Regions from separate parts of the Arthrobacter sp. CC3 genome, predicted to be linked through region 3. Evidence: riboswitches for the same ligand, from Rfam matches in the RefSeq annotation. Region 3 holds a riboswitch; each other region holds the start of a gene.

Region 1 (9,630 bases), on a different contig from region 3:
GCGGGACGACGGCGGCGCTCACCCGAGCGTCCGCCGGCTTCGGCGCCACTGCGGCGCGGGGTCCTGCTGCCGGTGCGGCCGCTGTCGCGCCCGCCTCCGGTGTTTCCGCCACGGGCGGTGTCCCGGCCGCTGTCCCTGGAGCTGCTGCGCCCCGGCTTCTTGCCGGTCTCTCCCAGGTCCTCCAGGACTTCGGCGTCGACGCCGGCAAGGACGCGCTTGTCGCGGGGCAGGCGGCCCTTGGTGCCTTCGGGGATGTCCAGCTCTTCGTAGAGGTGCGGCGAGGAGGAGTAGGTTTCCACCGGCTCCGGGTAGCTCAGGCCCAGCGCCTTGTTGATCAGGCCCCAGCGGGGCATGTCGTCCCAGTCAACGAAGGTCACAGCAGTGCCCTTGTTGCCGGCGCGGCCGGTGCGGCCCACGCGGTGCAGGTAGATCTTTTCGTCCTCCACGCACTGGTAGTTGATCACGTGCGTGACGTCGTCGACGTCGATGCCGCGGGCGGCGACGTCGGTGGCCACCAGGACGTCAACCTTGTTGTTGCGGAAGGCACGCAGTGCCTGTTCGCGGGCGCCCTGGCCGAGATCGCCGTGGATGGCGGCGGCGGCGAAGCCGCGGTCCACCAGTTCCTCGGCCACCTTGGCGGCGGTGCGCTTGGTCTTGGTGAAGATGATGGTGCGGCCGCGTCCGCGGGCCTGCAGGATGCGGGCGACGACCTCGACTTTGTCCATGCTGTGGGCGCGGTAGATCAGCTGGCGGATGTCGCGCTTGGTGAGGCCCTCGTCGTCCGGGTCAGCAGCACGGATGTGGGTGGGCTGGGTCATGTAGCGGCGGGCCATGGCGATGACCGGGCCGGGCATGGTGGCCGAGAACAGCAGGGTCTGGCGGACGGCCGGGGTTCCGGCGATCAGCGTCTCGACGTCCGGCAGGAAGCCGAGGTCCAGCATTTCGTCGGCCTCATCGAGGATGACGATCTTGACGTTCTTCAGGCTCAGGTGCTTCTGCTTGTACAGGTCGATCAGGCGGCCGGGGGTACCGACAACAACTTCGACGCCCTTTTGCAGGGCTTCCACCTGCGGCTCATAGGCGCGGCCGCCGTAGATGGTGGCAATGCGGGCATTGCGCTTTTTCGCGGCATTTTCCAGGTCCTTGGCCACCTGGACGGCGAGTTCGCGGGTCGGAACGATCACCAGGGCCTGCGGGGCGCCCGGGACGGCCAGCTTGTCGAATCCGGGGTCGTCGCGCCCCACCACGCGCTGCAGCGCGGGGATGCCGAAGCCCAGGGTCTTGCCGGTACCGGTCTTCGCCTGGCCGATGATGTCGTGGCCGGCGAGGGCCACGGGCAGGGTCATCGCCTGGATGGGGAAGGGGTGGGTGATTCCGGCGTCGGCCAAGGACTCGACGATGTCGGCGCGGACGTTGTAGTCGGCGAAGGTTTTTTCCTCGATCTCGTGCGGTTTTTCGTCCGAGATGATGGTCTCTTCCGGCTCGATCGATTCGGTGCCGGTGTCGTCGGTCAGAAGTTGGTGCGTGTGCAATTCACTCACAGGGGAGTTTCCTTATTCATTTGGGCATTGGCGCTGCTTGCTCAACGGGGCCGGCCGCAAGGCCGTTCCGGAGCACGCTCAGGCGCGCAAGCAAATCCAGTGGAAGCCGATCGCGGGCTATCTAAATGCTGGCACTGGGGACCAACGGGTGTATCTCAAGATCGCGTAGGGGCGGGCTTGTTGAATTCAAAAATCATGGAAATCAACGACCGGGCATCCATTACTACCCCTTCAGTCTAGCTGTTGACCGCAACCATCACCGACTGACGCCCCGGGCACGGCCCATAGTCAATCCTCAATCACTCCACCAGCTCCAGCCGGATCTCGCGTGTGTCGATGTCCGAGGAGATCAGCCTGACCCGGACAGTGGTGCCGGATTCGAGTTCGCCGGGGCACCTGGCCGTCACCGCGGGGTCCGCGATCTGGATGATGCCGGACGGTCCGTTGCCGTTGCCGTTGCCGCCGCCGTTTCCGTTCGTCTTGCCCGGTTTGGACCCGGAGATGACCACGGCGTCGAACTCCTGCCCGATGTGGTTGACGAGGAGGGCGGCCTCCACCGTATCCAGGGCCAGCCGCTCCATCCTTGCTGCCAGCTGGTCCGAGGCCGCCATGATCTCCGGCAGGGACGGCAGGGCGTCACGGGCCCAGCCGGGAACAGCGGTCCGGTTGCTCAGGGCCTCACAGATCACGAGGACAAAACGGTCAATCAGGCGCCGCAGCGGGGCCGTGGTGTGCGCGTAGGCAGCTCCGATTGCGGACTGGATGGCGTCCTTCGGCACGGTGCCGTCGAAGGGCGTATAGCCGGCGCCCCGGAACAACATGCCGGCGGAGTGCAGGATGGCCAGCTGCCGGGGGTCGGTGGGATCAAGGGAGCGCAGGTATTCCCCGTAGCTGGCCCGGCCGTCCCAGGGCTTTCCGAGCGCGTTGGTCTGCCGCTTGAAGTGCAGGAGCGAGCGTTCATCGGGGGACGGCATGGTCCGCAGGATGCCCACTTTGCCTTCGAGCATGAGGTCCGCCGCGGCCATGCCGGTCATGAGGGAGATCTGGGCGTTCCAGTCCTCCACCGGAAGGGACGGGGCAGCCACAATGCGGTAGCCGCCGTCGGGCAGCTGTTCGATGTCCTGTTCCGGCATGTTCAGGCTGGCTCCGCCGCGCAGCCTCTCCAGTTCCACCCGCTTGAGCCCTACTTCCTTGAGCAGTTGCAGGACGGGGGCGGCAGTGCCGGCGTCGAGTTCGGCCTGGACGCCCTTGTAGCTGAGCTTGGCACGGCTCCGGATTTTGGCGCGGCGCACCAGCACCGACTGCACGCGGGCTGCTTCGTCCAGGTCGAACTCCCAGACGAAAGCGGAGCACAACTGGCCGGCCAGCAGGCTGCCTGCCTCTTCGCTGATGACTTCCGGGTGCAGCGGAATCCGCCCGTCCGGGGCGTAGAACGTCTGCCCCCGGCGGCGGGTTTCGGCATCCAGCGCCCCGCCCGGTGCCACAAAGGACGGCACATCGGCGATGGCGTAGAACACCTTGTATCCGTCGCCGGACCGCTCGATGAACAGGGCCTGGTCCAGGTCCGTGGACGACGCCGGATCTATGGTCACAAAGCCCACATCCGTAAGGTCCAGGTCCGGCATTTTGTGTTCCGCAATGGCCGCCAGCGCATCCTGCAGGACATCGTCAGGGAAAGGCCCCGGCAGTTCCAACTCCGTGCGGAGCGCGTTCAGCGCGTCGGCCAGCCGGTTGGTCTGTTCGTGGACACTTGGAGTCAGGCGATGATGGGACACGAAAGTCAGGTTAGCTCCATTTCCGCCATTAGTCTTGGACGATGAGCTCAACCTCGGCTGACACTGCTCGCTACAACCGCTTCGTCACAGACCTGTTCGGAATGATGGCCTACGGCGAGCTGTCGGCCTTTGAGCGTTTTGCCGCCGACGCGCGCTATTCACCCACCCTCCACGACCGTGCCGTGCTCGGCAGGATCGCCGTAGTGGAGTTCCGGCACTACGAACTGGTGAGCGCCAGGCTCGAGGCCAGGGGGTTCGACGCCGAGGACGCCATGTTGCCGTTCCAGCCGGCAGTGGACTATTTCCACTCGCGGACACGCCCGGCCGACTGGTTCGAATCGCTGATGAAGGCCTATGTCATCGACACGGTCTCCGCCGACTTCTACCGGGCCATCTCACACTACGTCGACGCCGATACACGGGAGCTCATCGAACAGATCCAGGCCTCCGATGAAACGACGGAGGTTCTCCGCGACCGGCTCAAGGGCGCCCTCGCCGATGATCCCAGGCTCGCCTCCAGGCTGGCGCTTTGGGGCAGGCGGCTGCTGGGCGAAGCCCTGACCCAGGCACAGCGCGTCAGCTACGAGCACGCGTTCCCCGGAAACCTGATCGGCGGTGAGGACACCGCCGCGGCGAAGGAGCTGGTCAGCGGCCTGATCGCCGGGCTGGCGGAAAACCACTCCAAGCGGATGACGCAGCTCGGACTGACCGGGTAGTCAGGATGCGCCGGCGTCGAGCGCTTCGAGCAGTGACCGCGCGGCTGCGGCGGGGTCGTCAGCCTCGGTGATGGCGCGGACCACCACGATCCGCTGCGCCCCTGCAGCCACCACCTGCTCGACGTTGCCCAGGTCAACGCCGCCGATGGCGAACCACGGGACCGTGGTCCCGCCTGCTGTTTCGTTGCCGCTGGCCCGGGCCGCGTAGCGGACCAGGTCGAGGCCGACGGCGGCCCGGCCCGGCTTCGTGGGCGTGGCCCAGACCGGCCCCACGCAGAAGTAGTCCAGCCCGCCGGTACCGCGGGAGGCGGCCACCGCGGCGTCGATCTGTTCGGTGCCGTGCGTTGACAGGCCGATTACGGCGTCGTTGCCGAGGAACTTCCGGGCAGCCGCCAGCGGAAGATCCTTCTGCCCGATGTGCAGCACCGGTGCGCCGGAGAGCGAGGCGACATCCGCGCGGTCGTTGACCGACCAGAGGCGTCCGTGGCGGCGCGCAACGGACTGCAGCACATCAAGAAGCTCGAGTTCTTCGGCTGCCTCCAGGTTCTTGTCGCGGAGCTGGATGATGTCGACGCCGCCGGCGTAGGCGGCATCGACGAAGTCTTCGAAGTCGCCGCGATCCGTGCGGGCGTCGGTGCAGAGGTACAGGCGGGCGTCAGTGAGGAGAGCTTGCTCGGTCATGGCACCAGCCTAGTTCCCCTAAACTGGGGGAGTACCGCGGGAGCCCGCGGCAGCTGTCACAAAGCTGCAGGGCTGAGAGGGCGTCAGAGCCGACCGCTTGACCTGATCCGGTTAGTACCGGCGTAGGGAAGGATGACAATGACCCCGCAATCCCCAACGGGCAGCCCCGCCGCGCGCAGCCGCGACATCAGCGCCGACGTCGCCGTGGTTGGCGGTGGAATCATCGGCCACGGCATCGCCTGGGAGGCCCGGCAGTCGGGCCGGTCCGTGGTGCTCATCGATGACGCGCCCGGCACCGGAGCGAGCTGGGCCGCCGCCGGCATGCTGGCACCGGTCAGCGAACTCCACTACCAGGAGGAGGACCTCCTGGAGCTCATGCTTCACTCCTCCGCGCTGTGGCCCGGCTTTGCCGCGAGCCTTCAACCCCGGGGGAAACCCGGGGAATCCGGCAGCGGCGGCCCGGACACCGGCTACCTCACGACGTCGACCCTCGCCGTGGGTGCCGACGCCGCCGACCGCCGGGCGCTCGCCGACCTGCGCGGCGTCCAGCTGTCGAGCGGCCTCACGGTGGAACCGCTGACTGTCAGGGAGGCGCGGGCACGGGAACCGTTGCTGAGCCCCGGAATCTCCTGTGCCTTCGACATCCCGGCGGACCACCAGGTGGATCCCCGCAAGCTCCTTGCCCTGATCGCCGAGTCGCTGGCAGGTTCCGCCGTGCGCCGGCGGGCGGACGGCCTGCTGTGGGCGGACGGGCGGGTCAGCGGCGTCAGCCTGGCCGGGGGAGGTGCGGTGCATGCCGGGGAGACGATCATTGCCAACGGGCTGGAGTCTGCGGCCCTCAACGGGTTGCCGGCGGGACTGAAGCTGCCCCTCCGCCCGGTGTACGGCGACATCCTGCGCCTTCGGGTCCCCGCCTACCTGCGGCCGCTGCTGACATCCACCGTCCGCGGCATGGTCCATGGGGTTCCCGTCTACATCGTGCCCCGGCAGGACGGAACCGTGGTGATCGGGGCCACCCAGCGTGAAGACGCCCTCCCGGGGGCAGAGGCTGCCGGCCTTGGAACCGAACACGCAACGCCGGCCCGTTCAGCTGTTTCCGCCGGCGGCGTCTACCAGCTGCTCCGTGACGCGCAGGTGCTGGTTCCGGCCGTCGCCGAACTGGAACTCCTGGAAGCCACGGCGCGGGCCCGTCCGGGAACACCGGACAACGCGCCCCTGCTGGGGCGCGTAGCCGCCGCGGGAACCGGCGGCGACGTCGAGGGGTTGATCATTGCCACCGGGTTCTTCCGGCACGGTGTCCTGCTCACTCCTGCGGCGGGGTCCATCTGCAGGCAGCTCATGGACGGCAACGCCGATCCCCGCTGGGCGCCCTTCCGGCCCGACCGGTTTTCCGTCCCCTCGCCGACGCCGGGAACGCCGGCAGCGCCACTGAACATCGTCACAATTGACCCGAACAAGGAAACAGCATGAACATCACTCTGAACGGCACCGTCCATGCGGTGGAGGACGGCGCGTCCGTCACCACCCTCATCAGCCAGGTCACGGGCAGGAACCTCGCCCCCAGCGGGCAGGCCGCCGACGGTCGGAAACTGGGCGTCGCAGTGGCCCGGAACTCCGAGGTGGTGCCGCGCAGCCAGTGGTTCGTCACGGCGCTCGCCGAGGGCGACGACGTCGAACTCGTTACCGCAGTACAGGGAGGTTGAGCATCATGGCAGGAACTACGGTTGCCGGCGCGGCAGGGACCGCACAGCACACGGCGGACCCCTTCATCGTGGACGGTGTCCACCTGGGATCACGGCTGATCATGGGCACCGGCGGCGCGCCCAGCCTGGACGGCCTGGGGGCGGCTCTAATCGCGTCGGGCACGGAGCTGACCACCGTGGCCATGCGCCGCTACTCCCCGGCGGAAACGGGTTCGCTGTTCCAGCTCCTGGTGGACCACAACATCAGGGTGCTGCCCAATACGGCGGGCTGCTTCACGGCACGCGACGCCGTCATGACTGCGGAACTGGCGCGGGAAGCCCTGGAAACGGACTGGGTGAAGCTTGAAGTGATTGCCGACGAACACACCCTCCTGCCGGACGCCGTTGAGCTGGTGGACGCCACCGAACAACTGGTCAACCGCGGGTTCAAGGTGTTCGCCTACACGAATGACGATCCCGTGCTGGCCCTGCGGCTGGAGAACCTCGGAGCCACGGCCGTCATGCCGCTCGGATCGCCCATCGGCACCGGCCTGGGCATCCTGAACCCGCACAACATCGAGCTCATCGTTTCCAGGGCATCCGTTCCCGTGGTGCTGGACGCCGGCATCGGTACGGCGTCCGACGCGGCCCTGGCCATGGAGCTGGGCTGCGACGCCGTGCTGCTGGCGACCGCAGTGACCCGGGCGCAGAACCCGGCGATGATGGGAGAGGCCTTCAAACACGCTGTCATCGCCGGTAGGCTGGCGAAGGCGGCCGGCCGGATTCCGCGCCGCGAACACGCCCTTGCCTCGTCCGCCATGGAAGGCCGGGCGGAGTTCCTGTAGCAGTCCGAACCATGCAAGGAGCCAGCGGTGACCGGCAAGGAAGATGTTCTGACCCGAGCCCGGATCGACGCCGCCCTGGCGGACCTGCCCGACTGGAGGTACCGGCTGGGCGGCCTGGTGACCGTTTTCAAGACGCCGACGGCGGCCGGAGCGCTTGACCTGATTGCCGCCGTCGGGCGCCTTGCTGAGGAACAAAACCACCACCCGGACCTGGACTGGCGCTACAACAGGGTGTTCATCCGCTTCACCTCGCACGACGCCGGCACGGAGGTGACGGAGCGTGACGTCGCCGCAGCTGCGGCCGTGAGCCTGGCGGCCGCTGCGGCCTCGGCGGCCGTGGAACCCGGCTTGTACCGGACGGTGGAGATCGCCATCGACACGGCAAACCCCGACGAGATTTCCGAGGTGTGGCGGACTGCCCTTGGCTACCGGAAAGGCCGGTACGGCGACCTGGTTGACCCCTACGGCCGCGGCCCCGGAGTCTGGTTCCAGCAAACGCCCGCCCCGAACGAGAACCGCTTCCACCTGGACATCCACCGCAGCAAGGCGGAATCCGGCCCGGCACTGGAGAAAACAGCCGCCACAGGGGCCTTAATGAACCGTGACCACGCACCCAACTGGGTGGTGGTCACGGATGCTCAGGGAAACCGGCTGTGCCTCTGCACCGAGGAAGGGCACGAACCGGATCTGTAGCTCCGGCTAGAGCCTGAGGGCGGCCGTCAGCTGCCTCGTGTCATGCAGGGTGCGCTTGCGGCCCAGGTACACCGCGGCGGCGAGTGCCGCCCCGGTGCCCAGGACCATGGGCAGAACCCACGGAATCCACGTCAGGCCGGGCTGGTAGCCAAGCCCCGCTGCCATGAAGATGATCCAGCTCAGCATCCCCACGGCGACGGAGACGCCCGGCGGCATGGCGATGCCGTACTTCGCGTGGCGCCGGTCGTTGGCCCAGACAACAAAGCCTGCGGCAGCGGTGACCAGGGCCACGATGACCAGGGAAAGCATTTTCGGCGAACTCCTTGCTGCGGGGCGGGTTGGGCTAAGCGGGGGCCTAGAGCTGGCCGAAACCGACGCGGCGGGCTTCTTCTGCCCCGATTTCGACGTAGCCCAGGACGTTGGCGGGAACGATGACCACACGGCCTTTTTCGTCAGCCAGGCGAAGCTCGGAGCCCTTGGCGATGGCTTCCTCGACGAGCTTTGCAACAGCGTCAGCATCCTGAGCCGATTCCAGCACAATTTCGCGGCCGATGTTCTGAATGCCGATCTTTACTTCCACAGCGAGGCCTCCCAGCCAATCAAAGTTCTAAAGGTGTTCTCTATTTGTAGTCTAGGTTTCCTTGGGAAAGCGGGAGATTCCGCGCCAAGCTAAACGATAGATCAGGTCGCTGGCCACATCGAGGTCCAGGTTTCCGTCGGTTTCGAGCCAGTAACGCGCGCTGACCTGCGCCATTCCGGCGAGTCCGCGCCCCAGCAGCTGGGCCTCCAGCATGGGGAGCTTGGTGTCCTCGGCGATGACCCGCGCGATGGCATCGGCAAAAGCCTTGTTGAATGTTTCGAGCCTGGAGCTGACGTCGCTGTCATTAATCAGGTCTGATTCGAAGACCAGGCGGTGTGCCTGGTCGTCACTGGCAATAAAGCGGTAATAGGCCCGCATGACCGCCTGGACACGTTCGTCGTTGTCGTCGGTGGAATTCAGCGCCCCCATCATCAACTCGGTCAGGGCACTGAGGTGGCTGTCCAGCAGGGCGAGGTAGAGCTCGCGCTTGGAAGGGAAGTGCTGGTACAGCACCGGCTTGCTGACGTGGGCCGTTTCCGCGATCTCGTCCATGGCCGCACCGTGGTAGCCGTTGGCCACGAAGACTTCCTGCGCGGCGGCCAGCAGCTGGGCGCGCCGTTCGTCACGCGGAAGCCGCGCTGAACGCGCACCGCCGGTGCGCGCCTGTCCCGCGGCTGCCTTCCCGGCCTGTGTCCGATCAACCGGTGCATGATGAACCACTGTTGGCCTTCTTTCGATTGCAGTTACCTACACTTTACGCGCGGGTAATATGACCTGGCGGCATCTTCGGGCATACATTGAAGTATGGCTTCCACGTTCACCGCAACTCCTGTCCCTGCAACCCTGGATCCCCTCGTGGAACCGGCGGATGCCCTGACCGCCGAAGAGGTGGAGCGCTACTCCCGCCACCTCATCATTCCCGAAATCGGCACGCTGGGCCAACGCAGGCTCAAGAACGCCAAGGTCCTGGTTATCGGTGCCGGCGGCCTGGGCTCGCCGGCCTTGCTTTATCTTGCCGCTGCGGGCGTGGGAACCTTGGGAATCATCGACGACGACGCCGTGGACCTGAGCAACCTGCAGCGCCAGGTCATCCACGGGGTTGCGGATGTGGGAAAGC
Region 2 (9,630 bases), on a different contig from region 3:
AAACGGCGGGTCGGCGGATCTGCAGATCGTTGGCATTGAGCCAGGTGCATTCGACGCCGATGCTGGTGAGGACCTCCACGATCCGGTTCACTTCCTCGATCCGGGCCAGCCGGCGCAGCGTGGTGGTGCCGCGGTTGATGAGGCTCGCGCAGAGGAGGGCCACGCCGGCGTTCTTGCTGCTGTTGACGTCCACCGAACCGGACAACGTGCGGCCGCCTTCCACCCGGAGGTGCGTCATCTGCGGCCGGCCCACCTTGACGATGCTGCGTCCCACAATCGCCTCGAGCCGCTGGATCATCTTGAGGCTGAGGTTCTGCTTGCCCTGCTCCATCCGGGCGATGGCGCTCTGGCTGGTGCCCAGCTCGCCGGCAAGCTGCCCCTGGGTCCAGCCCTTCTCGGTGCGGGCATCGCGGAGCAGCAGGCCTACGTGTTCAGCAGTCTCTTGAGTCATAGGACGAAAATATCACCCATGAGCTATTAGTCGACGCGAAACGCCGGAAACTGCAGTTGAAGTCACAGATTATCCACTTCGTGCGATATATCGGTGACGTGCGGCCTATTTCTGCTCGAGGAACACCATGTTCCACGTCCCGGCGCTGACCGCCGCCCATACAGCCGCGACCGCAATCAACAGCCCGCCGAGGACCACCCAGACGTCCAGGATGCTGTACGTGGACTCCCGCGCCCACGTCCGCTGCGCACCGCCAAAGCCCCGCGCCTCCATGGTGACCGCCAGCCGTGAAGCCCTGCGGATGGCCTGCACCAGGAGCCCGAAGCTCTGTCCGAGCGTTGCCCGGAGTCGCTGTGCAGGCGTTCCGTGCGAACCGACGCCGCGGGCACGCCGGGCCATGCCGATGGTCTGCCATTCCTCCGCCATCAGCCCCACGAGCCGCATGGCGGCCAGCGTGCCGAGGACAAAGCGGTGCGGCAGCTTCGCCTTCTGGGCCAGTGCGTCCGCCAGGTCCGTGGGATCCGTGCAGCTCATCAGCAGCACCGCAGGGAGGGCGATCGCCAGTCCCCGCAGCAGGAATCCCAGCCCCAGCTCCAGCGACCCTTCGCTGATGGACCAGATGCCGACGTCGAGCAGGACCGTTCCGGTGTCCGGCGCCAGGATCGAGGTGCTCCAGCCGCCCAGTGCCGCCGCCAGGATCAGCGGCCAGCCACGCTGCCAGAGCAACGCGACGGTCAGTCCGGCCAGCGGAAAGAGCAGCAGTTCGAAGGCCAGGGCCACCGAGGCGGACACCCAGTCGATGGACAGCGCCAGCACCACGGTCATCAGCATCACGACCGCAAACTTGGCCAGCGGATTGGCCCGGGTGAGCAGGGCGTGGTTCGCGTTCAGGGTCAAGGCTTCCCTCATGGTGCTGCCACCTCCGGGTTGCGCAGGCCGGGTTCCTGCCCGGCGAGTTTGAGTTCGGGCGCACCAAGTTTCAGCTCGGTGCCGCCCAGGACGTCGCTGAATTCCTGGTCGTGGGTCACGGACACCACGGCGGTGCCGGCGTCGAGCAGTTCCGACAGGAAGGAGGCCAACTCCGCCCAGGTGTTTGCGTCCTGGCCGAAGGTGGGCTCGTCCAGGATCAGCACCCGGGGGTGGGCGGCCAGCACGGTGGCGACGGACAGCCGGCGCTTCTCCCCGCCCGAGAGAGTGTAGGGGTTGGCGTCCACGAGTTTAGTCAGCCGGAGGCGCTCCAGGAGCTCGTCCACGCGTTCCTCACCATGGCCAAGATGCCGCGGACCGAACATCAGCTCATCCAGCACCCGGCCGGTGACGAACTGGTGCTCCGGCTCCTGGAACACGGTGCCGATCCTCGCGATCAGCTGGTCCGCTTTCCACTTGTACGGATCAATGCCGGCGCCTTCGCTGAGGTCCACCGTGGCGGAAACCGTGCCGGCCACCGGGCGCAGCAGCCCGGCGAGGGTCAGGGCAAACGTGGACTTGCCGGAACCGTTGGGGCCTGTGATGGTCAGCGCCTGCCCGGCCCGGACCTGCGCAGTAATGTCCGACTGCACCGGGACAGGCGGGATGGATTTGAAGCGGCGCCGGCGGGGACGGTCGCGGGAAACGGCGAGGTGCTCCGCAGCCAGCAGGAGGTTCCCGTTACCGGGCCCGCCCGCACCGGGCAGCCCCGCACCGGGCAGCCCCGCGGCATCCGGCCCCGCGGCACCGGAACGTGCGCGGGTGGCGGGCACATACCCGGGCACCCAGACGCCGGCGGCCACGAGCATGTCCCGGGCCTGGTCCAGGACCTGGTCCGGCGGCCCGTCCAGGAGCACGGCGGAATCCGTGGCCGATCCAGGCTGCAGCACCACGATCCGGTCCACCAGGTCTTTCCACACGCCCACGCGGTGTTCCACCACCACCAGCGTTGCCCCGGTTTTGTCCAGGCATCGGCCCACGGCGTCCCTGACCTCCAGGACCCCCAGGGGGTCAAGGTTGGCCGTGGGCTCGTCGAGGAGCAGCAGTCCCGGGCGCATGGCAAGGATGCCGGCAAGCGCAAGGCGCTGCTTCTGCCCGCCGGAGAGGGCCGACGTCGGGTGGTCCAGCGGCAGGTGGGCCAGCCCGACGTCGTCGAGAGCTTCTCCCACGCGCGTCCAGATGTCCGCACGGAGCACGGCCAGATTCTCGGCGCCGAAGGCGACGTCGTCCCCCACGCGGGACAGGACCACCTGCGTCTCGGGGTCCTGCTGCATCAGGCCGGCGCGGCCGCGCTGTGCACGCGGCGGGGCGCCGTCGATCAGGAGGGTGCCCGTCTCGTCCGAGTCGTCGGCGTCCGGCGTGCCTTCATGGTGGGCGCCGGCGTCGCTGTCGCCGAGTACCCCGGCCAGGGCGTGCAGCAGTGTTGATTTGCCCGCGCCGGAGGGGCCCAGCAGCAGCACGCGTTCGCCAGGCTGGATGTCCAGGTCCAGGCCGTGGACGGCGGGCTGGGACCGGCCGGCGTGCCGCCAGCCCCAGCCGCGTGCCGTGACCGCAGCCGGGCGGACGTTGTCCGAAGATGTCATGAGCGGGGTGCGTTCGTCAGGAAAAGACGGGCTCCGTTGCTGCCTTGCGGGAGGCAAAGGAGCTGAGCACACCGGTCCGGGCCAGGCCGCGGGTGGCGATCCAGGACAGCGCACCGGCAATAATGGCGCCGGAAATGGCGGTGAAAATGATGTAGGCCAGCTTGTCACCGGCCGCGTAGGCGACGTTCCAGCCCCACGGAGCGAACGAGTCGTTCAGGCCGCAGAAGAGGCCTGCACCGGCACCGGCCAGCAGCGAAACGGGCAGGTTGAACTTCTTGTACACGAACACCGCGAAGATGATTTCGGCGCCGAGCCCCTGCACGAAGCCGGAGAACAGCACGGAGGCACCGTACTGCGAGCCCATGATCAGCTCACCTGTGGCAGCCACTGTTTCGCAGAACAGTGCGGCTCCGGGCTTGCGGATGATTAGCATGCCCAGGACGGCGGGAATCATCCAGCCGCCGGCGATGAGGCCGGTCAGGGGCGGGTAAACGGCGTTCATGGCCGGGGTAACGGCGGCGGCGCCCTGGGACCAGGCCCAGAAAATGACGCCGCCGGCCACTGCGATCAACGCGGCAACCACAATGTCCACCACGCGCCAGCTGTACTTGCTGTGCGGCAACGCCTGCTTTGCAGAAATATCAGTCATGTCTTCCTCCTGAGGTACAGGAGGGGAGAGTGTTTCCCGGCAAGGGCCGCGGCTTCCGCCGCCTGCTGCCGGACACTCTGAGAACTCGACTCCCTTGCGCCGGTACTAACCGGATCAGGTTCGAGGGTCTGCGGCTGTCCGCACTCTCAGCGCCCGCCTCCGGTTCCCTGGACTGTTCCAGTGATGCCCGACGGCGACGCTCCCCTGTCGTATCAATTCGCCCTTGTGGGCGTGGACCAGTTTACACCCGCAGGCCCGCGAAATCCCGGGGCGGCTGTCACAATGCGCGGTGATGGGGGCGGCCTGATGCGGCTAGGCTAGGGGAAGCCCTGTTTCCGCCGTCTCCCACCTGTTAGGGGTACTGGAATGAGTTTTTTCATCAAGCTGCTTGGAACCGGAGTGAGCCTGCTGGCCGGATTTGCCGGCACGAAGGCCGTTGACGTCGTCTGGGAAAAGGTCACCGGACGCAAGCCCCCCAAGGGCGACAAGAACGACGTCCCCACCACCCTGCGCAGCGCCCTGACCTTTGCGCTGGTCTCGGCCGCTGTCAGCGCCATCATCCAGGTCCTGGCCAACCGCGGCACGCAGCGTGCCATCACCCGCTTCGCCAAGACCCAGGACATCGTCTAGGCCCAACCGTCCTGCGGGCCCCCGCTAGGCTGACGCGCCGTCGTCGGCGGGACCGTCGTGCGCTGCGCGCTCGTCTGCTTCCTGGCCGCCGGCGGCCCGCCCGTCGGCGGTCTTCTTGTCCGCCGCCTTCTGCACCACGGCCTCCAGTTCGTCCGTCGTCAGCAGCTCCCTGTGCAGGTGCTTGGTGCGGTAGCCGGCCCGGCCCACCATGTGCGCGGATACGGGAACGGTGAGGACCTGGAAGATCCACGCCACGAACAGTGCGGGCCACACCCACCAGGTCCGCAGCTGCAGGCCCACCGAGGCCAGCAGCAGGAAGAGGCCCAGCACCTGCGGCTTGGTGGCAGCGTGCATCCTGCTCATCAGGTCGGGGAAGCGCAACAGGCCGATGGCCGCGCCGAGGGACATCACGGCGCCCACCACCATAAAAACGGCAGACACGGCGTCGATGACGGTGTCCACGGCGGATGGTTCAGGATTCATTGGGTTGCTCCCGCCGGTCGGCCACGAAGCGCGCCACAGTCACGGACCCGATGAACCCGATGATGGACAGCGCCACCAGCAGCATCAGGTTGTTCAGGTGCCGGTTCACGGCCATATCGATGCAGAGCGTGGCACCGATGATGGCCAGGAGCACGTCCGAGGCCAGCACCCGGTCCAGCAGCGACGGGCCGATGGCGATCCGGACAATGGCCCCCGCTGCCGCCAGCGACAGGATCACGGCCGTTACGGTCAGGACGACTTCCATCATGCGCCCACCTCCTGTTTCAGTGCGGCCAGTTCTTCACGCGTGCCCATGATCCGGATCAGTGCCGCCTCGGCATCCCGGACTTCCTTGCGCAGGTTCACGATGTCCTCCCCGCTCCGCACGTTCAGCCCGTGGATGTAGAGCGTGGACGTGGAGCGGTCCACCTCCACCACTAGTGAGCCTGGAATCAGCGAGATGACGTGGCCGGTGGCAGTGACCATCAGGTCCGAATGGCTGCGGAGCTGGACGGCGACGACGGCGTTGGTCACCTTGGGCCCGCGGGCCACCGCCAGGTACAGCACCTGGAAACTGGCGGCCACCACTTTGCCCAGGAAAACGATGGCGAACGGGACTGCCCGCACGATGCTGAACCGGCCGCCCAGTTCCACCGGCGGCAGGTAGAACAAGCGCGCCACCACCACGGCGATGAGGGCTCCGAACAGGAGGTTCCCGGGGCTGAAGTCCTGCCAGAGCGCACCCCAGACAAACACCAGCCAGACGAGGAGGGGCAGTTCCTGCCGGATTGAGATCCGTCGGCGGTTCACTTCTGGACCTCCGGCTGCTGGCCCTCAGGCTGCGGGCTTTCCGGCTGCGGTTCCGCAGGTTCAGGCTGCGCGACCGGGGGCACCGGAGCGTTTTCGCCCAGCACCGCCTGGATGTAGGAACTCCTGTCCAGCATCTCCACGGCCGACTGGTCCGCCACCCGGAAGAGCGGCCCGGCGAAGACGGTGAGCGCCACGCCGAAGGCGACAAGCCCCAGGGTGGATCCCACCATGGTCCGCGGCAGCAGCGTGACGTTGCGCTTGCCCGCGCGGTCGCCGGTGTCGGAGTCCTCGGGGGCGGCCAGCAGCACGGGGTCGGGGTTCTCGGCGTCCTCGGGCTTGCGCCAGAACGCGCGGTTCCACACCCGGGCGATGGCCAGGAGCGTCAGCAGGCTGGTCAGGACGCCGCCGATCACCAGCGCGTAGGCCAACGGGGTGCCGAGCTGCACACCGGCCTGCAGCAGCCCGAGCTTGCCCAGGAAGCCGGAGAACGGCGGGATTCCGGCCAGGTTCATGGCGGGAATGAAGAACAGCAGGGCCAGGATCGGGGACAGCTTGGCCAGGCCGGCCACACGGTCGATCGAGGAGCTTCCGCCGCGGCGTTCGATCAGGCCGGTGACCAGGAACAGGCTGGTCTGGATAGTGATGTGGTGGGCCACGTAGAACACCGCCGCGCCAAGCCCTGCCACGGAGGACATGGCCAGCCCGAACACCATGTAGCCGATGTGGCTCACCAGGGTGAATGAGAGCAGACGTTTGATGTCGCTCTGGGCCAGGGCACCCAGGATTCCCACCACCATGGTCAGCAAGGCGGCCACCATCAGCGGGGTGTTCAGCGAGTCCCCGGGGAAGAGGAGCGTCTCTGTGCGCACCATCGCGTAGACGCCCACCTTGGTCAGCAGGCCGGCGAACACGGCGGTGACGGGGGCCGGCGCGGTGGGATACGAGTCAGGCAGCCAGAAGGACAGCGGGAAGACAGCCGCCTTGATGCCGAAGGCCACCAGCAGCATCACGTGCAGCAGCGTCCGCGTCCCGGAGTCCAGGTCTGCGAGCTTGATCGCGAGGTCCGCCATGTTGATGGTTCCGGTGGCCCCGTAGATCATGGCTATGGCGATCAGGAACAGGACGGACGACACCACGGAGACCACCACATAGGTCACGCCGGCGCGGATGCGCGGGCCCGTTCCGCCGAGCGTCATCAGCACGTAGCTTGCCGTCAGCAGGATCTCGAAACCCACATAGAGGTTGAAGAGGTCCCCTGACAGGAAGGCGTTGGACACCCCGGCCACCAGGATCAGGTAGGTGGGGTGGAAGATCGACAGCGGGGCGTCCTGGTCGCCGTCGGCCATGCCCTGGCCGGTGGCGTACACCAGCACGGCGAGGCTGACGGTGGACGAGACCACCAGCATCAGCGACGAGAACTGGTCCACCACCATCACGATGCCCCACGGCGGCAGCCAGCCGCCGATGTTGACGGCAGCCGTTCCGCCGTCCCAGACGGAGGCCAGCAGCACACACTCCAGCAGCAGGGTCAGCGAAAGCAGCGTGATGCTGACGGCCCGCTGCGCCCGCGAGTGCCGGATCAGCACGAAGGTCAGGGCGGCGCCGAGGATGGGAAGTACGACGGCGAGCGGGGCAAAGCTTGCGATGTTCACTTCACGCCTCCTTCCGGGCCGGGGGTCACGTTTTGGGAGCCGGGCTGTTCTTCCGCGGCGGCGTCCTTGGCCCGGATCCGGTGGTCGCCCGCCTTCACGGTCGCGCCACCGTCCTCGGTGCCGGAAACGCCAGAGTCGGAAATCCCCCGGCCGTCGGAGCCGATCATGGTCAGCGGAAACTCGGAGGTCTCGACCGGAATCTCGGAGTCGTCCTCGGCATCGAAGCTGGGGGTTTCGGCGACGCGGATGTCTTCGACGTCGTCCTGGATCTCATCGCGGCGGGCCAGCACCCAGGTCCGGTAGATGATGCCCAGCATGAACGCGGTCACGGCAAAGGAGATCACGATCGAGGTCAGGATCAGTGCCTGCGGGAGGGGGTCGTTGTAGTCGCGGGGGTCCGTGTCCTTGCTGAACATGGGCGCCAGGCCGGCATAGCCGCCGGTGGCGAGGATCAGCAGGTTGGTGGCGTTGGCCAAAAGCATCAGGCCCAGCAGCACCCTGGTGAGGCTGCGTTCCATGATCAGGTAGATGCCGCAGGCATAGAGCGCGCCCATGACCGTCAGCAGTGTCAGGTTGACGCTCATGCCTTACCCCTCCCGGTGGTTTCGGCGGGAACGCCTTCGGGTTCCTGCCCTTCGGTCTCGCCGGCCGGGTTTTCTTCAAAATGTTCATCGATTTCGGCACCCAGGCTGCGCAGCACGTCCAGCACCAGTCCCACCACCACGATGTAGACGCCGATGTCGAAAATAGTGGAGGTGACGAACTTGATGTCGCCGAACACCGGCAGCCACAGTTCGATGATGGCGCTCTGGAACACCTGCCCGCCCAGCAGCAGCGGCACCACCCCGGAGGCCGCGGCCGTGGCCAGACCGATGCCCAGGAGCGTTCCCGCGCCCACCGGGGTGGCCTCGCGCAGTTCGAAGCGGCCGCCGGCAAGGTACCGGATGGTCAGGGCTAGTCCGGCCGTCAGCCCGCCGGCGAAGCCGCCGCCGGGCAGGTTGTGGCCGGCCAGCAGCAGGTAGATGGAGAAGACGATCATCGAGTGGAACACCAGGCGCGTCACCACTTCGAAGATGATGGAGCGGCGCTCGGGAGCCATGGTGCGCCCGGCCACCAGCCAGGCATCCCGGGTGGATGCGGCGAATTTGCGGCTCAGCGCCAGTGCCGCACTGTCCCGGGAACTTTGCCCTGCGTGGGACCGGCGGCCCACTGTCCCCTCGGCCACCGAGGACGAGGCGCGGAGTCCGTCGCCGCGTCCCTTCACGAAGATGAGGCTGGCCACGCCGGTGGCGGCCAGCGCCAGCACGGAGATCTCCCCGAAGGTGTCCCACGCCCGGATGTCCACCAGGGTGACGTTGACGATGTTCAGTCCGCCGCCGCCCTCATAGGCCAGCCGCGGGAACTCCAGCGCGACGGGCGTCGCAACCCGGGCACCCATCGCGTAGATGGCCACGAAGATCATGGTGATTCCGAACGCCACCCCGATGATCACGCGGATCACCCGGTACTTGCCGCCGGTGCGGTCGCGGAGCTCGGCCGGCAGGCTGCGCATGGCCAGGACGAACGCCACCAGGATGATGGTTTCCACCAGCATCTGCGTCAGGGCGAGGTCCGGCGCCCCCTGCAGTGCGAACATCAGGGCGATGCCGTAGCCGGTCACGGAGACCATCAGCACCGCGAGGAACCGCTTGTTGGCCCGGACAGCCGCCAGCGCCCCGATCACGATGCCGGCGCCGGCCACCAGCTGCAGCGGCGAATTGGGATCGATAAAGTACAGGCCCTCCGGCAGCGGCTTGCCGGCAATGAGCAGCGCGGTCAGCGGAAGTGCGAAGGCCACGGTGAGGATGACGGAGAGGTAGAAGAACAGCGAACCACGCTGCGTGCGTCCCGTGACCCAGACGGCAACGTCGTCCAGGGCGCCGATCGTCATCTGGTAGGCCCGGTCGCCGTCCACCCACGCCGGCACCCGGCCCTGGGCGCGGGCAACGATGCCGCGGCCGTAGAACATGGCGATGCCGAACGCGAACGTCAGCGCCGTCAGGCCCAGCGCTGGAGTAAGTCCGTGCCACAGTGCAAGGTGATCGGCGGCGCTTGCCGGGTCGCCGCCGTCGTGCACGAACTCCGCAGCGTACGGCTGGATCCACCCGTCCACCGGTGCCGGCCACAGGCCGTAAACGATGGTGAGCAGGCTCAGCAGGGCCGGGGCGGCGAGGAAGGACGGCTTGATGGCCTTGAACGGTGTGGGCTCGATGCCCGGCTTCGAGGCGAAGGCACCCCACATGAACCGCGCACTGTAGGCGAAGGTGAGGATGGAGCCCAGGACCAGCCCTGCCAGGACCACCGGCCCCCAGACGCCGGGCCCGGCGGGATCCGTTGAGGTGCCGTAGTGCACGAAGGCCTCGAACA
Region 3 (9,630 bases):
AACACCACTTCGTCTAGGCCGAACTTGGCCGCAACTTCGCTGGCCGCGACAAGGTGACCGTGATGGATGGGATCAAAGGTGCCACCCATCACACCCAAACGCAGGCGGCGCTTGGCGCCGCGCCGCTTCAGGACCGCAGTGATGTTAGTGGCCTTGGCCGTGATCGTGCTTGTTCGGGTGCTGGCGGTGGGGATCCGAGTGCTCCTCGACGGCCTCATGCCGATTGCCCAGGTTGCTGTAGGACAGCGTCACAAACATCAGAACGAGCATGATCGCAAAAATGGAAACACCAAAGACCCACGGTTCGGCCCACAGCGGAGCCAGTTCTTCATGTTCGGCGACCGACGCGCCTACCTGCTGCAGCAGCATTTTCTCCCCTAAAGAGTTCACAAAATGACGACGGCGGTCATTCCCGCCGTTCCGGACTTCTGTTCCATGTTACAGCGTTGCTAGCTGCGGATCTGGCCCTCGCCCTGCACGATCCACTTGGTGGTAGTGAGTTCCGTCAGGCCCATGGGGCCGCGGGCGTGGAGCTTCTGGGTGGAAATTCCCACCTCGGCGCCCAGGCCAAGTTCACCGCCGTCGGTAAACCTGGTGGAGGCGTTGACGATAACCGCTGCTGAGTCGATTTCGGAAATAAACCGTTCAGCGTTCGCGAGGTCGTTGGTGATGATGGCCTCGGTGTGGCCAGTGGACCATTTACGGATGTGCTTCACAGCCTCATCCAGGTTGTCCACCATGCCCACCGCGAGGTCGAGGTCCATGTATTCGGTGGCCCAGTCCTCGTCCGTGGCCGGAACGGATTCCACGGAGGCGGGTAGCGCGGCGCGGATCCTCTCATCGGCATGCAGTGTGACTCCGGCTTTCCGGAGGGCGGCGGCGACGGCGGGCAGGACGGTGGATCCGGAATGCACCAGGAGGGTCTCCACGGTGTTGCAGACGCTGGGCCGCTGGGTCTTGGCGTTGAGGAGGATTTCCACGGCCATGTCTTCACTGGCGGATTCGTCAATGAAGATATGGACGTTGCCTTCGCCGGTCTCGATGACGGGTACGGACGAATTGTTGACCACGGTCTGGATCAGGTCCCTGCCGCCGCGGGGAATCAGGACGTCCACCCGGCCGCGGGCCCGCATCAGGACATTGGCGCCTTCACGGCCGAACTGGTCCACGCTCTGGACGGCGTCCGCGGGCAGGCCCACTGAATCAAGAGCGTCGCGGAGGACCCGGATGAGGGCCTCATTGGTGGCCGCGGCGGCTGTGCCGCCCCGAAGGATCACCGCGTTGCCGCTTTTCAGCGCCAGCCCGGCAATGTCCACGGTCACGTTGGGGCGGGCCTCATAGATGGCGGCAACGACGCCCATGGGAACGTTGATCTGGCGCAGGCGCAGGCCGTTGGGCAGCGTCTGGCCGCGGACCACATTCCCCACGGGGTCCGGCAGGCCCGCAAGGTTCTCCAGCGCAGCGGCGAGGGCCTCGATGCGCGTGTCGTTAAGCGTCAGGCGGTCCAGGAGGGCGGCCGACGTTCCGTTGGCACGGCCGGCTTCCACATCCTGAGCATTAGCGGCCAGGATCTGGGCCTTGCTGGCGATCAGGGCCGCACCGATGGCGCGAAGGCCCTTGTCCTTCCAGGCGCGGTTTGCGCGCGCCATCCGGCGGGCAGCGTGACGGGATCGGTCAGCGATGGCGTGCACGGCAGCCTCGACCTCAGCCGGGGACAGCTGGGCATCTTCCGGCGCGGAAGATACCTCCGCGGCCTCGTGGGATTTCTCGGCGGCTTGGTGAATCAGTGCCTCAGTCATCATTCAAGTCTAGGCGAATCAGCCCGCTAGACCAGAACCAGGTCATCAACGTGAACAACCTCACGGTCGAAGCCGCGGCCGAGGGACTCCCCCAGTTCCACCGTGGAACGTCCCAGCATTTGGGGCAGTTCGTCCGAGGAATAGTTGACCAGCCCGCGGGCGATGACCGTACCGTCCGGCGAAACCATCTCGACGGCGTCGCCTGATTCAAAGGTGCCTTCAACGGCTGTGATCCCGGCCGGGAGCAGCGAGAAGCGGTGGTCACGGACAGCCTTGACGGCGCCGTCGTCGATTAACAGCCGGCCCTGCACGTGCGCAAGGTGGGCGAGCCACATCATCCGCACCGATTTGCGGCCGCTGTTGACGGAGAACCAGGTCCCCACGTCCTCGCCGTTCAAGGCTGCTGCGGCGTTGGCGGTGGACGTGACCAGCGCGGGGATTCCCGAATCGGCTGCCATCGTGGCGGCCTCCACCTTGGTCTGCATGCCGCCGGTTCCCACGCCTGCCTTGCCGGGCTTGCCGATATTGACGCCCTCAAGGTCCTGGGGGCCGTCCACCTGGGCGATCCGCTTGGCACCCTTTGAAGGCGGCCCGTCATAGAGCGAGTCGACATCGGAGAGCAGCACCAGGGCATCGGCCCGGACCAGGTGCGCCACGAGGGCGGACAGCCGGTCGTTGTCACCGAAACGGATCTTGTGCGTGGCCACGGTGTCATTCTCGTTGACCACGGGCACAACGCCCAGGTTGAGGAGCCGGTTCAGGGCGCGGAAAGCATTCATGTGGTGGCTGCGCCGCATCAGGTCATCCGCGGTCAGCAGGACCTGGCTCACGGTCACGCCGTGTGCTGCGAAGGCATGCGTGTAGCGGGCCATGAGGAGCCCCTGGCCCACGCTGGCGGCTGCCTGCTGGGTGGCGAGGTCCCGGGGACGCTTCACCAGGCCCAGCGGGGCCAGGCCGGCCGAGATGGCGCCGGAGGACACCAGGATGATCTCCGTACCGGCGTTGCACTTCGCGGCCAGCGCGTCCGAAAGCCCGATCAGCGCCTCTTCTGAAATTCCACCCTGGATGCTGGTGAGCGACGACGATCCGACCTTGACCACGATGCGGCGCGCCCTGGCGAGCATGCTGCGGTCGTCGGTCCTGGGTTCCTCGATGACAATTGCGCAATTATCGGTCACGTGTGGGGGTTCACTCCTCATTCTCGGTGGTCAGTCCGCTTTCCTTGAGCGGCTGTGCGGCACGGCGGCCGCTCACTGATTCAGTCCAGATGCCGGCTTTACGTTCGGCTTCCAGCTCGGCCCGGGCCGCAGCCTTGGCGTCGCGGCGCTCCTGCTGCTCGTCACGCTTCTGACCGCGGGTGGGGCGGTCGCCGATGTCGGCGAAGCGGACGTCCGTGCCACGCGGCGAGGCAAGCAGTTCGGCGCCGGCCATCATGGTGGGCTCCCAGTCGAAGACCACGCCGTCGTCTTCACCGATCACCACGGTGTCGCCGGGCTTCGCGCCCTGCTTGAACAGCTCGTTTTCGACGCCCAGCTTGGCCAGGCGGTCCGCGAGGTAGCCGATGGCTTCCTCGTTGGTGAAGTCGGTCTGCTTGACCCAGCGCACGGGCTTGTCGCCCAAAACGCGGAACAGCGGCTCGAGGTTCTTTTCCTCGCGGCGGATCTTGAAGCCGGACTCGTTGACTGCGCGGGGGCGCAGCACCGGGGCGTGGACCTTGGGCGGCGTGGCGGCCACAGCGTCCCGGGCGGCCTTGACGATCTCCGCCATGGCGAAGCCAAGCTGGCGCAGGCCTTCATGGCTCGTGGCGGAGATTTCGAACACGCGGTAGCCCCGGGACTCAAGCTCGGGCCGGACGAATTCGGCCATGTCCTTGCCGTCCGGCAGGTCCACCTTGTTCAGGGCCACCAGGCGCGGCCGGTGGTTGAGCGGGACGACTTCGCCGTCGCTGCCGGCGTAGCTCATGTCAACCGCGTACTTTTCGAGCTCGGCTTCGATGATGGCGAGGTCGGACAGCGGATCGCGGTCAGCCTCGAGCGTTCCGCAGTCCAGGACGTGAACCAGCGCGGCGCAGCGTTCCACGTGCCGCAGGAAGTGGTGGCCCAGGCCTTTGCCCTCACTGGCTCCCTCGATGAGGCCGGGGACGTCTGCAATGGTGAAGCGCACGTCGCCGGCCTGGACGACGCCCAGGTTGGGGATGAGCGTGGTGAAGGGGTAGTCGGCAATTTTCGGGCGTGCCGCGGACATGGCGGCAATCAGGCTGGACTTGCCGGCGGACGGGAAGCCCACCAGGGCGATGTCCGCAATGGACTTCAGTTCCAGGACGATGTCGCTGGATTCGCCTTCGATGCCGAGCAGCGCGAAGCCCGGGGCGCGGCGCTTCTGCGAGGAAAGTGCGGCGTTGCCGAGCCCGCCGGGGCCGCCGGCGGCAGCGATGAACTCGGTGCCTTCGCCGACGAGGTCGGCCAGCACGCGACCGTCCTTGGTCTTGACGACGGTGCCTTCCGGAACGGGAAGGATCAGGGTTTCGCCGTTCTTGCCGCCGCGCCAGTCGCCCATGCCGGGTCCGCCGTTGGTGGCGTGGCGGTGCGGCGCGTGGTGGTAGTCCAGCAGCGTGGTGGTCTGGGGGTCAACGCGCAGGATGACGTCGCCGCCGTCGCCGCCGTTTCCGCCGTCCGGACCGCCCAGGGGCTTGAACTTCTCGCGGTGGACGGAGACACAGCCGTGACCGCCGGTACCGCCGGATACGTGCAGTACTACCCGGTCTACAAAGCTCGCCACGTGAATCTCCTCTGTGCTTAACCTGACCGTCTTGGACGCCCAAATTGATTGTAATGCGGTTAAAAGAACAGTGGAGCGGGCCATCATGGCCCGCTCCACCGGTTTAGATCTTGTTGTTACTCTGCAGCTGCAGCAGCAACGATGTTCACGACTCGACGGCCGCGGCGGGTGCCGAATTCGACAGCGCCGGGGGTCAGGGCGAACAGGGTGTCGTCGCCGCCACGGCCAACGCCGGCGCCCGGGTGGAAGTGGGTGCCACGCTGGCGGACGATGATCTCGCCTGCGGAAACTACCTGGCCGCCGAAGCGCTTGACGCCGAGGTACTGGGCGTTGGAGTCACGACCGTTGCGAGTGGAGCTCGCGCCTTTTTTATGTGCCATTTGAAATGCCTGCCTTAAAAATTCTGGGGAATCTGCTGAAAACCTGAAAGTAACGGAAGGTTACTTGATACCGGTGATCTTGACCTTGGTCAGTTCCTGACGGTGACCCTGGCGCTTCTTGTACCCGGTCTTGTTCTTGAACTTCTGGATGACGATCTTCGGACCACGAAGGTCCTGGAGGATCTCAGCCGTAACCGTTACCTTGGCCAGGTCCGCAGCGGCAGACGTGACTTTGTCACCGTCTACCAGGAGCAGTGCGGGCAACTCAATGGTGCTGCCGGCTCCACCGGGGACGCGGTTCAGGGTAACGAAGTCTCCAACGGAAACCTTCTCTTGGCGGCCGCCTGCGCGGACAATCGCGTACACCACTGGGGAACTCACTTCTCTCGACGTTTATTACTAGATTTGCGTGCGGAACCTGGGTCCAATTGTTTGGCCTGGCTCACGCTGTGCCTCAACGCCGGTGGATTCCCCGGGGGAACCCATGAGTTATCCCACGAACCATTCCGCTTGTCATTCCAAACAGACTGTTCCGGGGTCATAACCCAAGTGTTGGCGTAAGCACCGAAGATCTAGACTACGCTAATTTTGCCTTCGGCCGCAAATGAGGCTGGCTCCGACGGTAGTACGTGATAGGCGCCACTCTGTGCAATACAGACTGCCGCTGCAACGACTTCCGGAACCGTGCCCCATTACCTTACCGGCTCCGGAACACTTTGCGGTGCAGCATGCACGCGCGGCGCGTCGAAAAAGTCCACCTCGTAGCGGCACGACTGCCGGAAGGCCAGGCGCATGGCCTGCCGTTCTGCTGCAGAGGCAGCCTGTGCGGCGTCGTCGGTGATACGCACTGCCTCCCTGGTGGCGGCGGCGAATTCCTCGTCGGCGTACGTGCGGAGCCACTCGGCGTAGGGATGGCCCGACGGCGACCCGGCCGCCTCGAACTGACCGTGCAAGGTGGCACCCACCTCGGCGTAAAGCCAGAAGCACGGCAGCACCGCGGCCACGAGCACTCCATAGCTTCCGGAAACAGATGAGGCCAGCAGGTGGTCCACGTAGGACTTGGTGACCGGTCCCAGGGCGGCGTCCACGTTCCGGGTGCTGAGCCACGTCCTGTGCAGTTCGGACTCCACTTCCAGGCATTGCTGCGCCGAGCGGGCCCAGAAGAGCTGTTCGGCCTCGGTGGGGGCAATGGCGGCGGCACGGGACAGAACCCTGGAATAGCCGTTCAGGTAGATGGCATCCTGGGCAAGGTAATACGCAAAGTGCTGCTCGGTAAGGGAGCCGTCGGCGAGGCCGCGGATGAAGTCCAGCCCGTAGATGTCATCCAGGTCCGCTCCGGCGTCCTGCCGGAGCGCCGCGGCGAACTCCCCTGCGGCCAGCGCATCCTGGCCCTTCGGCGCCAGATGGTGGAAATGGTGCACCGGGCCGTTGCCCGTTCCCACCTCCAGCGCTCCGGCTTCCCTGAGCGCTCCCTGCAGCCACGGCTTCACTGCCCGCAGGGATGCCTCCCAATCCCCCAGCCTTGCCTGCGCGGTGGCCATGGCCGAGGACAGGGAACAGCCGGTGCCGTGGCTGTTCCTGGTGTCGATCCGCGCGCCGGGGACCACCACAACGTCCTGGGCGAGCAGTCCTTCAGTGTTGACGAGGGCGTCGGGGCATTCGCCGCCGTCGAGGTGTCCGCCCTTGACCAGCACGGTGGTGCCGGCCTGCGCGGCGAGGCGCTTGCCCTGGCCGAGTGCCGCTTCCCAGTTGTCCGCCAGTGGCTCGTTGAGCAGCATCGCCAGTTCGGCCAGGTTCGGCGTGATGAGGTCGGCCAGCGGCAGCAGTTCCCGCAGCTCGGCCTCGGCAGCCTCCTGCAGGAGCCGGTCCCCGCTGGTGGCGACCATTACGGGGTCAAGAACCACGACGGCGGGACGGGCTTTCTCCAGCCAGCTGCGGACGGCGGCTATCACCGCAGAGTCGCCCAGCATGCCGATTTTCACGGCGTCGATGCTGATGTCGTCGCTAATGGCCTCTAGCTGCGCAGTCAGGAAGCCGGCCGGCGGAACGTGGACCGCCCGGACACCGTGCGTGTTCTGTGCCGTCAGGGCGGTAATGGCAGCCATGCCGTATCCCCCGGTGGCGGCAATGCTTTTGAGGTCCGCCTGGATTCCCGCCCCGCCGGACGGATCGGAACCGGCGATGGCCAGCACCCGCGGCGTGCTGCGCAGCGGGCCGCCTCCCGGTGCAGGCGCTACGGGGGTGGCAGGAGTGGGCAGGAATGATGAAGCCAAAGGAGACATCCCTTCGCCGGTGCTAACCGGACAGGTTCAACGGGTCTGGATCTCAGCCGGCCCTGTGCGCGGCACCCCGTGTCAGTCCCCTAGCCTAGCTTTTCCCCGCAACGAACTCGCGGGCACGGCCCGAAACACGCGTATTGCTACGCCTGTCCCGGGCCGCACCCGCGGTGTCAGCTGGCTGAACCAGAGCCTGGCCTGATCAAAGCTCGTTGGCTCAGAGTTCCGAGGCCGGGACCCCCACGCCAAGGATGATCGGCTCGTTGGCCGGCGCCTTGGCGGGCGCATCCTTCTTCGCCGGCTCAGGTGCCTTGGCTTCGTGCGTGTGCCCTGATGCGGCAACCGGGGCAGTCTCGTGGTGTTCCACGGACGTCTCGTTCGCTGCGCCCTGGGCACGGCTCGCGCTTCGGTTGCGGCGGGGACGGCGGGCCCGGCCCTGCACCGCGGTGTGGTCGGTGTAGTCGGCTTCAACAGCCTGGACCGCCGGTGCCTGCGCTGCAGGTTCTTGGACCGCCGGTGCCTGCGGTTCAACCGGTGATGCCGGAGTCTCTGCCGCGGCAGGCTCACCAAGGTGGGCGAAAGCTTCGGCCAGGCGGTCAAGGGTCAGTGCCGGTCCGGAGGCAGGAGCTTCCCCGGCGTGCTCTACGAACGGCAGTGCCACTTTTTCGCCGCCAAAGGTCAGGACCGCTGCCGGCCGCCCTGCAGCCGCCACCTCGGTTTCCGACACCTTCGCGGGCCGGGCCGCAGCGGGTGCAGACGGGGTGGCCTGCGTCGGAGCCGGCCGCGCGGGCGCTCCTGCCTGCCCGGCCGGGGCTTGGGCGCCCTGTGCCTGGGCTGCCAGTGCCTGGCCTACTGCCTGTGCTGCTGCGGCCGCGGCCGCAGGGGCTGCATGGCCGGCCTCGGCATCGTGGAGGTGGGCAGCATGCGCTGCCGCTGCGATGTTGGCCAGCGCCACGCGGGTCGCTTCAGCCTTGGCATGGCGCTCGGCGTCGGTGGGCTCGTGGTGCACAGGAGCCGGCGTCAGCGGAGCAGCCTCGGAAGACGGCTGGCCGCCCTTGCCGCGTCGGCGGCTCTTGCGCTCCGTACGGGGTGGCTGCTGGGTTTCCGTCCGCGGCACGTGGTGTTCGGCGGCCACAACGTTGGCGCGGCGGTGTTCCACGGGCTCGTCGTGGGTGACGATGCCGCGGCCGGCGCATGCCTCGCACTGCTCGCCGAAGACTTCCAGGAGCCCGGTGCCCATGCGCTTGCGGGTCATCTGCACGAGGCCCAGCGAGGTGACTTCGGCAACCTGGTGCTTGGTCCGGTCGCGTCCGAGGCACTCGACCATGCGGCGAAGCACAAGGTCGCGGTTGGATTCGAGCACCATGTCGATGAAGTCAATGACGATGATGCCGCCGATGTCGCGGAGCCGCAGCTGGCGCACCACTTCCTCGGCCGCTTCCAGGTTGTTCTTGGTGACGGTTTCCTCAAGGTTGCCGCCGCTGCCGGTGAACTTGCCGGTGTTGACGTCAACCACGGTCATGGCTTCGGTGCGGTCGATCACCAGGGAGCCGCCGGAAGGCAGGAAGACCTTGCGGTCCAGGGCCTTGTGGATCTGCTCGTCGATCCGCCAGGCCGCGAAGATGTCCGTGTCCTTGGTCCACTTTTCGAGCCGGCCCACCAGGTCCGGAGCCACGTACGTGACGTACGCCTCGATGGTGTCCCAGGCTTCCTCGCCGGAAACGATCAGCTTGGAGAAGTCCTCGTTGAAGACGTCGCGGACCACCTTGATGGTGAGGTCCGGTTCGCCGTAGAGCAGCTCCGGCGCAAGGATCTTGGTGGACGTGGCCTGGCCTTCGATGCCTTCCCACTGGGCGCGCAGGCGGTTGATGTCGTGTGTCAGCTCTTCCTCGGACGCCCCCTCGGCGGCCGTGCGGACAATAACGCCGGCATCTTCGGGGAGGCGGTCCTTCAGGATCCGCTTGAGCCGGTTGCGCTCGACGTCGGGAAGCTTGCGGGAGATCCCGGTCATGGAACCGCCGGGAACGTAGACGAGGTAGCGGCCGGGCAGGGAGATCTGGCTCGTCAGGCGGGCGCCCTTGTGGCCGACCGGGTCCTTGGTGACCTGGACCAATACGGAGTCCCCGGACTTCAGCGCGTTCTCGATCCGGCGCTGCTTGCCCTCAAGGTTGACGGCGTCCCAGTTGACCTCGCCGGCGTACAACACGGCGTTGCGGCCGCGTCCGATATCCACGAATGCGGCTTCCATGGAGGGCAGGACGTTCTGGACCTTGCCCAGGTACACGTTGCCGATCAGGGAGTCCTGCTGGGTCTTGGAAACGAAGTGCTCGGCCAGGACGCCGTCTTCCAGGACGCCGATCTGGATTCTGTCATCGCGCTGGCGGACGATCATCTGGC

Evidence for each region. Region 3 has a riboswitch for thiamine pyrophosphate ahead of PV761_RS09415 (bifunctional hydroxymethylpyrimidine kinase/phosphomethylpyrimidine kinase). Riboswitches for the same ligand answer to the same signal wherever they lie in the genome.
Region 1: it holds a riboswitch for thiamine pyrophosphate, as region 3 does, so the genes downstream of both, thiO (glycine oxidase ThiO) here and PV761_RS09415 (bifunctional hydroxymethylpyrimidine kinase/phosphomethylpyrimidine kinase) in region 3, are expected to answer to the same signal.
Region 2: it holds a riboswitch for thiamine pyrophosphate, as region 3 does, so the genes downstream of both, PV761_RS17140 (ECF transporter S component) here and PV761_RS09415 (bifunctional hydroxymethylpyrimidine kinase/phosphomethylpyrimidine kinase) in region 3, are expected to answer to the same signal.

What each region holds. Positions count from the first base shown of each region.
Region 1 is NZ_JARCCY010000008.1:47,202-56,831, forward strand. It holds gene PV761_RS06585 (DEAD/DEAH box helicase) at 1-1,541, opposite strand, end outside; gene PV761_RS06590 (RNB domain-containing ribonuclease) at 1,841-3,316, opposite strand; gene PV761_RS06595 (ferritin-like fold-containing protein) at 3,358-4,032, shown strand; gene thiE (thiamine phosphate synthase) at 4,033-4,713, opposite strand; TPP riboswitch at 4,740-4,859, shown strand; gene thiO (glycine oxidase ThiO) at 4,846-6,183, shown strand; gene thiS (sulfur carrier protein ThiS) at 6,180-6,416, shown strand; gene PV761_RS06615 (thiazole synthase) at 6,422-7,240, shown strand; gene PV761_RS06620 (4a-hydroxytetrahydrobiopterin dehydratase) at 7,268-7,933, shown strand; gene PV761_RS06625 (hypothetical protein) at 7,940-8,242, opposite strand; gene PV761_RS06630 (DUF3107 domain-containing protein) at 8,289-8,513, opposite strand; gene PV761_RS06635 (TetR/AcrR family transcriptional regulator) at 8,565-9,233, opposite strand; gene moeB (molybdopterin-synthase adenylyltransferase MoeB) at 9,318-9,630, shown strand, end outside.
Region 2 is NZ_JARCCY010000031.1:18,006-27,635, forward strand. It holds gene PV761_RS17125 (UDP-N-acetylglucosamine 1-carboxyvinyltransferase) at 1-451, opposite strand, end outside; gene PV761_RS17130 (energy-coupling factor transporter transmembrane component T) at 557-1,360, opposite strand; gene PV761_RS17135 (ATP-binding cassette domain-containing protein) at 1,357-3,000, opposite strand; gene PV761_RS17140 (ECF transporter S component) at 3,017-3,649, opposite strand; TPP riboswitch at 3,723-3,865, opposite strand; gene PV761_RS17145 (DUF4235 domain-containing protein) at 4,016-4,279, shown strand; gene mnhG (monovalent cation/H(+) antiporter subunit G) at 4,304-4,762, opposite strand; gene PV761_RS17155 (monovalent cation/H+ antiporter complex subunit F) at 4,752-5,030, opposite strand; gene PV761_RS17160 (Na+/H+ antiporter subunit E) at 5,027-5,572, opposite strand; gene PV761_RS17165 (Na+/H+ antiporter subunit D) at 5,569-7,224, opposite strand; gene PV761_RS17170 (Na(+)/H(+) antiporter subunit C) at 7,221-7,808, opposite strand; gene PV761_RS17175 (Na+/H+ antiporter subunit A) at 7,805-9,630, opposite strand, start outside.
Region 3 is NZ_JARCCY010000012.1:49,724-59,353, forward strand. It holds gene nadD (nicotinate-nucleotide adenylyltransferase) at 1-104, opposite strand, end outside; gene PV761_RS09385 (hypothetical protein) at 145-369, opposite strand; gene PV761_RS09390 (glutamate-5-semialdehyde dehydrogenase) at 450-1,799, opposite strand; gene proB (glutamate 5-kinase) at 1,826-2,923, opposite strand; gene obgE (GTPase ObgE) at 2,988-4,577, opposite strand; gene rpmA (50S ribosomal protein L27) at 4,694-4,957, opposite strand; gene rplU (50S ribosomal protein L21) at 5,018-5,326, opposite strand; gene PV761_RS09415 (bifunctional hydroxymethylpyrimidine kinase/phosphomethylpyrimidine kinase) at 5,650-7,239, opposite strand; TPP riboswitch at 7,222-7,319, opposite strand; gene PV761_RS09420 (Rne/Rng family ribonuclease) at 7,451-9,630, opposite strand, start outside.